One region of the Limnohabitans sp. JirII-29 genome, then DNA from elsewhere that is predicted to be linked to it. Evidence: predicted binding sites of a transcription regulator. Region 1 holds the regulator's gene; the other holds the start of a gene.
The links. The regulator sigma-54, encoded in region 1, starts transcription at its own class of promoters, with help from an activator protein. The targets are predictions, from matches to a motif close to TGGCANGNAANCTGCTTT.

Region 1 (4,187 bases):
TGCGGCACTCGATGGGGCCGTTCCACATGGGCACGCGGCGCGATTCTTTGAAGCGCATGCGCCCAGGCAATTTGAGGTCGGGGGTCAACATCCAGGCGGTCCAACCGGGGTAGTTCTTTTTCCAATGGCTGGCAAGCTGGCTGAAAAAATCGCCCCCGTCTTCGGTTTGTGTGATCTCACGCGCGCCAAAGCGGGGGGTGTCTAGGCGCGCACCGTCGGGCGCTTCGTCGTCCATCACATCTTCATAGGGCGACACGTACTCGGTGGGCGGCGCATAACGGGCACGACGTGCGGCACCCGCAATACCCGCCGCCTCAATGCGTTCGCCGTACGGTGGGTTGACCAACATCACGCCGGGCAGGTCCGACGGCGGCATGCGTTGCAGCGCATCACCGCCGCGCAACTCCACCGCATGGGCCACACCGGCACGCTCGGCATTGCGCTGTGCAAAGTCGACCATGCGAAACGCCACATCGCTGCCAAACACGGGCGCACGCGGTGCGCACTGCTGGCCTCGCGCGTTTTCCAACAGGCCTTGCCAGACGTGTGGCTGAAACGGTACCAGCTTTTCAAAACCAAAGCGACGCATCGAGCCCGGCGCAATGTTGCACGCAATTTGCGCCGCCTCGATGGCGATGGTGCCGCTGCCGCAGCACGGGTCATACAAAGGCACGCCCTGCGCGCACCAGCCGTCGGGGTTGGCGGGTGTGCCATCGCCCTGGCTCCAGCCACTGGCCGCCAACATGGCTGCGGCCAAGGTTTCTTTCAAAGGTGCGTCGCCTTTGTCGGCGCGCCAGCCGCGTTTGAACAAGGGCTCGCCCGAGGTGTCGATGTAGAGGGTGAGCTCGTCGGTGGTCAGGTGGGCGTAGATGCGTGAATCGGGCCAACGGGTGTCCACATCGGGGCGGACACCGCTTTTGTTGCGGAAGCGGTCGGCCACCGCGTCTTTGATTTTGAGCGCGGCAAAGTTCAGGCTCTTGAGGGGGCTGTGCTGCGCGGTGATTTCGATCTTGAAGCTCTGTTTGGGCGTGAACCACAGCTCCCACGCCACGCTGGAGGCCGCGTTGTACAAGTCTTGTTCCGAGCGGTATTGGGTGTACGACAGCTCCACCAACACACGCTGGGCCAAACGGCTGTGCAGGTTGAGCAGCATGGCGTCACGCCACGAGCCGCGCACCATCACGCCGGCGCGAAAAGCACGCAAGTCGTCTGACCCGATGCCGGTGATGCGTTGCACCTCGGTGGCCAGATAAGTTTCAACGCCTGCGGCGCACGGTAAAAAGAGATGGAGTTGATTCATGGTGATCCGTTCAAAGCCAATCCGCCAGCACAAGCCTGACCGGTCAGCCGAGCTAGTGTTTACAGCGCTTTGCGCAACGTGGTCGGCGCAATCCGCAGCGCCTCGCGGTACTTGGCCACGGTGCGACGTGCGCACTCAATGCCTTGCTCTTTGAGCATCTCAGACAGCTGGTTGTCTGACAAGGGTTTTTTGGGGTTTTCGCTGGCCACGAATTGTTTGATGAGCGCGCGCACCGCCGTGCTGGACGCGTTGTTGCCGCTGTCTGTTTCGAGTCCTGAGCCAAAGAAGTACTTCAGCTCAAAGGTGCCAAACGGCGTGCTCATGTACTTGTTGGTGGTGACGCGGCTGATGGTGGACTCGTGCAGCCCCAGCTCTTCGGCAATCTCACGCAGCACCATCGGGCGCATGGCGAGTTCGCCGTGGATGAAAAAGTTTTTCTGTCGCTCGGCAATGGCGTTGCTCACCCGCAAGATGGTGTCAAAGCGCTGTTGGATGTTTTTGATGAACCAGCGCGCCTCTTGCAGGCGTTGCTGCAAGCCCTGGTGCGCCTCGCCCTTGCCGCCCTTCAAGGCGTTGGCATAAATGTCGTGCACCCGCAGACGTGGCATCACATCGGGGTTGAGCATGACGCGAAACTTGGGCGTGACCGATTTGCCAATGCGCGTGACCAGCACATCGGGCACCACCACATGGCGTTCCACGTCGGCAAAACGTCGGCCTGGTTTGGGTTCGAGTCGGGCAATCAGCGGAATAGCGGCCTTGATGTGCGCCTCGCTGTCGCCCAGCGCCAGCATCAAACGCTTGATGTCGCGCTTGGCGAGCAACTCCAGCGGCTGCTGGCACATGCGCAGAGCCACATCGCACACCATTTGCGCTTCTTCGCCCTTGGGTTTCAAAGCCTTGATTTGCAAGCACAGGCATTCGGCCAAATCGCGGGCGCCCACGCCCACAGGCTCCAGGCTTTGCAGCAAATGCAAGGCCACTTGAAAGCGGTGTTCCAACTCTTCCAACTGCTCTTCGTCGTCGCCTGCCAGGCCCTCGGCCAGGCTGCGCAGCGAGTCTTCCAGGTAGCCATCGTCGTTGAGGTTTTCAATCAGGTAACGCAGGGCCGAGCGGTCGGTCTCGCTCAGGCGCAAGGACAAGGCCTGGCGATGCAAATGCGCGGTCAACGATTCTTGGCTGCGGGCCAACTCGGTGGCATCTGCCGCATCGTCGCCGCCGGTGTTGTTGTGCGCGGGGGCGTCGCCGCCCCACTCGGAGTCATCGGCGGAGAACTCCACGCTGCCGTCCCCCTCCCAGCTCTCAGCCACGCCGTCCACGCTGGGTTCTGTGTCGCTGGCGGTGTTGTCGACCGAAATTTCAGACACGGTGTTGTCCATCGCGGCCATCTCGCGCGCTGGCTCTGCATCGTCCGCATGTGCGGGCGTGTCGGCCTGGGCCACGCCAAATTCTTCGCGTGGTGCCTCTTCAAATTCTTTGTCGAGAAACGGGTTCTCGTCGAGCATCTGCTCAATCTCTTGGCTCAACTCCAGCGTGGACAGCTGCAACAGACGGATCGACTGCTGCAGCTGCGGCGTCAGGGCCAGATGCTGGGAGACGCGTAGGGAGAGGCCTTGCTTCATAGGGTAGGTGCGAGGGCCATGGCTACATGCGGAAGTGTTCGCCAAGATAGACGCGACGCACATCGGCGTTCTCGACAATCTCGGTGGGCGTGCCTTGGGCCAGCACACGGCCTTCGCTGATGATGCAGGCGTGGTCGCAAATGCCCAGCGTCTCGCGCACGTTGTGGTCGGTGATCAACACCCCCATGCCACGTGCTTTCAAAAAACCAATGATGCGTTGAATTTCAATCACGGCAATCGGATCGATGCCGGCAAATGGCTCATCGAGCAAGATAAAACGCGGCTGAGTGGCCAAGGCACGGGCAATTTCGACCCGGCGACGCTCGCCACCCGACAAGGCCACGGAGGGCGACATGCGCAAATGCTCGACTCGCAACTCTTGCAGCAAGGCGGTCAGGCGACGGTCGATCTCACCCTCGGTCAGCGGGGCACCGTGGTCATCGCGTTGCAACTCCAGCACCGCGCGCACGTTGTCTTGCACATTGAGCTTGCGAAAAATCGAGGCCTCTTGCGGCAAATAGCTCAAGCCCAAACGCGAACGACTGTGAATCGGCAAATGGGTGATGGGCTGGCCGTCGATGGTGATGCTGCCCGCATCGGCCCGCACCAGGCCCACGATCATGTAAAACGAGGTCGTTTTGCCCGCGCCATTGGGGCCCAACAAGCCCACCACTTCGCCTTTTTTCACGGAGATGGACACATCGTGCACCACCTTGCGGCTGCCGTAGGCTTTTTGCAAATGCAAGGCCTCCAGGCAACTCACCGAAGTATCCGTAAAAGGCGTGGTGGAAAGTGTCTCGGTCACTTGTTGTCCGTCGTTGTGCTGCGCGGCGCCAAGGTGGCACGGACCCGACCTCCGGTGGACTTACCCGTCTCACCGGCCTTTTGGCCGTCGATGGTGAACACGTCCGTGAGGTTGTTGTAGACGATGCGCTTGCCCGTCATTTGGTCGGCCAGCACAGCGCCACGGTAGCGGCGCACTTCGGCTTGGTCGCTCATGATGACTTGGTCGGCGCGTCCGTCGTAGTCAATGCGCAGGCCTTCGCCTTCCATGTACTCATCCAGGCCTTCACGCTTTTGACGGAAAAAAGCGCGCTTGTTGGGCTCGGGCAAGATCAGACCAAATTGGTAACCATCCGCATCCTGACGAATCTCAATGCGCTCACCGCGCATGACCATGGTGCCCTTGGTCAAGACCGCACGGCCTTTGAAGACGCTGATTTGCTTGAGCTCGTCGTGCACCAGGCTGTCAGCCTCGATGTTGA
Region 2 (4,187 bases), on a different contig from region 1:
CTTCTTGCGAGTGGGTCACGTGGATGAAGGTCAGCTTGAGCTCTTTTTGCCAACGCCTCAACTCGGCACGCATTTGAATGCGCAAAAAGGGGTCCAGGGCCGACAGAGGCTCATCCAGTAACAACACCTTGGGTTCGGTGATCAGTGCACGCGCCAAGGCCACGCGCTGCTGCTGCCCGCCCGACAACTCGCCCGGCTTGCGCTGCGCCAAATGCGACATGGACACGCGCTCTAACAGTTGCCCGGCAGCTTGGTGTCGGGTGGCGGTGTCCACCCCTTTCATCTTCAAGCTGAAGGCCACGTTGTCCAAGGCCGACATGTGCGGAAACAGGGCAAAGCTTTGAAACATCATGGCAGTGCCACGTGCAGCAGCGGGCAGGTCGGTGATGTTGCGGTTTTCCAGCAACACATCGCCGCTGGTGACCGACTCGTGACCCGCGATCATGCGCAAGGTGGTGCTTTTGCCGCAACCCGACGGCCCCAACAAACAGCAATAGCTGCCACTGGCAATGCGCAGGTTGATGGCATCCACAGCGGGCTTGCCATCGCCATAGTTTTTTGTGAGCGACACCAACTCCACGGCGGCTGCGTTGGATGGGGCTTGGCGTAGGTCCATGCAAACACATCGCAAAACGTATGCCAACTTTGTATACGTATTTCTCACAAATCGCATACACACAAGCACGCTCTTGGTGCTGGGCAGCCTTGCTCTTGCCACGTCGTGGTGCAAACAGGCGGATCGATTCAGTGCGTGGGTCGACAATTGGGCAGGCACCAGCCGCCGTGACTTTGGCTCAAAAGTTGCTGGCTTTGTGTCACCCATTCCCACAGGACACCATGTTGACCGACACACACATCCATCTGATTGACCACCCCTTGGTTCAACACAAGCTGACCTTGATGCGCTGCAAAGACGCCAGCACACACTCCTTCCGCCAATTGCTGCATGAGCTGTCCATGCTCATGGCCTATGAGGTGACGCGCGACATGCCGGTGCAGCACATCGAGATCGAAACCCCACTGGAGACCATGCAGTCGCCCGTGATTGATGGCAAAAAGTTGGTGCTGGTAAGCATCTTGCGCGCAGGCAGCGGCATCTTGGACGGCATGCTCACCGTGGTGCCCGGCGCACGCGTGGGACACATTGGCTTGTACCGCGACCCACACACGCTAGAGGCGGTGGAGTACTACTTCAAAATGCCGCCCGACATGCAAGAGCGCGACGTGGTGCTGGTCGACCCCATGTTGGCCACCGGGCATTCAGCCGTGGCAGCCATCACGCGGGTGAAAGCCTTGAACCCGAGGTCGGTCAAGTTTGTGTGTCTGCTCACCTGCCCTGAAGGCCTGGCCGAAGTGCGCAAGTGCCACCCGGACGTGCACATCTACACCGCATCGATTGACCGCGCACTCAACGACCACGGCTACATCTTGCCCGGCTTGGGCGATGCGGGCGACCGCATATTTGGAACGCGTTGAAACGCCAACGAAACAAGGCCACCCGAGGGCGGCCTTGTGCATGAATGGCGCTTGATTAGAAGTGGTATTCAGCGCGGATCATGGGGGTCTTGGCGAAAGCGCCGGGGCCTGCTTGTCCGGTAGATGAGTTGGTTGTGGCAGTCGTTGGATTGCCAAACTTGTTTTTCCAGTATTGGTATTCCAAGCCCACTTTGAAGGTGTTCTTGCTGGCGTTGACGGCGGAACTCATGTCGTACATGACTTGCATGTCGATATTGGTTTCTGCAGCGGTGTCACCACCAAACTCATTTTTCCCTTTGGCGGTAATCAGGTTGGCAAACCCTTCAAAAGACAAGGGCACAGACGCCACGCTGAAAGGAATACCCCAAGACAAACTAATCATGGGATGGGTGTCGTAGTTATAACGCGGCGTCGATGTGCTGCTGTAACCGTTGAAAGGAGAGTTGCTTTCAAACAAGGCAAGCAAGCTCACGTTCAAGAAACCGGGAACGTCCAACATCAAAGTCGGGCCCACCACAAACATTTCCTTTTTGGAGTTGTAGCCGGCATCAGTTTTGGTGTTGAAGTCAAAGCCAGCCGTCACGCCCAAGCCACGCACGCCGCTGGTTTTGAACGACTTGCCGGTGGCCTTTTCAAGGTCCACGGTGTTGCGGTACACCACATACACCTCGCGCGCGCCTTCAGAAGATGTGGCAGTTGCAGGGTCTTTGCTGTTGGACATCAACATGTCCACGTTGAAGAAGTTGGTGCCGTATTTGTAGCCGCTGACGTGTGTCAAGCCCACGATGTTTTTGGAGATATCTGTGTTGCCGTAAGGCTCAGCAAACTTGCTGCCATGGCGGTACGTCAAAGCCGTGTCGCTCCAATCCGCAGCTTGAGCAGCCACTGATGTCAGCGCAGCGAAAGCAATCAGCGAGAGTTTGTATTTCATGTCAAATTCCTTCAAGGTTAAAAAAGACTAGCTCAGATTGCTAGCAAAACGCGGGCCAAAAAATGACAAAAGCCGCCCGAAGGCGGCTTTTGTCAAACTGAAAACTGTATAGACAGTTTTACTTGGCGCCAGGCACCTTGCCTTCCACGCCTTTGACGAAGAAGTTGATGCCACTCATGAACTTGTCATCGGCCACTTCGTCTTTCTTCAAGACTTCTTTGCCGGTGTTGTCAGCCAAGGGGCCTTTCCAGATGGCAAAGCTGCCGTCTTTCAAACCCTTCTTCACGTCGTCCACTTTGGCTTTGGTTTCAGCAGGCACGTCTTCGGCGATGGACACGATGTCAATCGCGCCTTCTTTCACGCCCCACCAAGTGTGTGCGCCACCGGCCCACTTGCCTTCCAGCGCAGCACGGGTGGCGGCCACGTAGTAAGGCGTCCAGTTGATCACGCTCGATGCCAGGTGCGCTTTGGGGCCGTAAGCGGTCATGTCCGAGTCCCAACCAAAGGCGCGCTTGCCTTTGTCTTGTGCGGTTTTGAGCACGGCGGGCGAGTCGGTGTTTTGGAACAACACGTCAGCGCCACCGTTGATCAGGCTGGTGGCAGCTTCAGTTTCTTTCGGTGGGTTGAACCACTCATTGACCCACACCACTTTGGTTTTGATTTTGGGGTTGCTCGACTGAGCGCCCAAGGTGAAGCTGTTGATGTTGCGGATCACTTCAGGAATTGGGATCGAAGCCACCACACCCAGGGTGTTGCTCTTGGTCATCTTGCCCGCAATCACACCGGCCAAGTACGCACCTTCGTAGGTACGGCTGTCGTAGGTGTTCATGTTGGGGGCCTGCTTGTAGCCGGTGGCGTGTTCAAACTTCACGCCCGCGTTGTCAGCCGCCACTTTGAGCATCGGCTCCATGTAGCCAAAGGTGGTGCCAAACACCAACTTGTTGCCCTGGCCCACCATGTCGCGCAGCACGCGCTCGGCATCAGCCGACTCAGGCACGTTCTCGACAAACGAGGTTTGGATCTTGTCGCCAAATTCTTTTTCGAGGGCTTTGCGGGCGTTGTCGTGCGCAAAGGTCCAGCCACCGTCGCCCACAGGGCCCACGTAGGCAAAGGCAATTTTGAGTGGCTCGGCCTTGGCTTCAGCCTTGGGGGCTTCGGCGGGCTTGGCCTCTTCTTTTTTACCGCAGCCGACCAAGGCAGCGGCAGCCACGGCGGTCAAGGCCGCAGCGTGAATCCAACGACGTGTGTACAAATCTGTCATGCAAGTTCCTTCTTGTGAGAGTGAGGTGGGAAATAAATTATGAGCCAGGAAAAAATGGCTTGCCAATCGAGGCGGGCATGTTGACGCGCAACCAGGTAGGGTTGCGTGAAATCAAAGCCAGCACAGCAATGGTGGCGAGGTAAGGCAGCATGCTCAAGAACTGGCTCGGGATATCAACCCCCGTGGCCTGCAAATGAAACTGCAACATGGTGACGCCACCAAACAAGTAAGCACCAAGCAACACACGTGCCGGGCGCCATGTGGCAAAGGTGGTCAAGGCCAGGGCAATCCAGCCCTTGCCCGCAATCATGCCCTCGACCCACAGCGGGGTGTAAATGATGGAGATGTAGGCACCCGCCAAACCACACAACGCCCCCCCGGCCACCACGGCCATGAGTCGGATGCGACGCACCGGGTACCCCAAGGCATGTGCCGACTCGGGCGACTCGCCCACCGCACGCAACACCAAGCCAGCGCGGGTGCGGTACAAGAAATAAATCAGCACCAGAGTCAAAGCAA

Region 2: a site for sigma-54 is predicted at 2,448-2,465, ahead of B9Z39_RS14490 (outer envelope protein). Genes of this name have one in related genera too.

What each region holds. Positions count from the first base shown of each region.
Region 1 is NZ_NESB01000004.1:11,549-15,735, forward strand. Features, by position in the region: gene B9Z39_RS07550 (class I SAM-dependent RNA methyltransferase) at 1-1,300, opposite strand, end outside; gene B9Z39_RS07555 (RNA polymerase factor sigma-54) at 1,360-2,922, opposite strand; gene lptB (LPS export ABC transporter ATP-binding protein) at 2,945-3,727, opposite strand; gene lptA (lipopolysaccharide transport periplasmic protein LptA) at 3,724-4,187, opposite strand, start outside.
Region 2 is NZ_NESB01000010.1:65,020-69,206, forward strand. Features, by position in the region: gene B9Z39_RS14480 (ABC transporter ATP-binding protein) at 1-616, opposite strand, end outside; gene upp (uracil phosphoribosyltransferase) at 838-1,476, shown strand; gene B9Z39_RS14490 (outer envelope protein) at 1,532-2,407, opposite strand; gene B9Z39_RS14495 (BMP family ABC transporter substrate-binding protein) at 2,526-3,668, opposite strand; gene B9Z39_RS14500 (ABC transporter permease) at 3,706-4,187, opposite strand, start outside.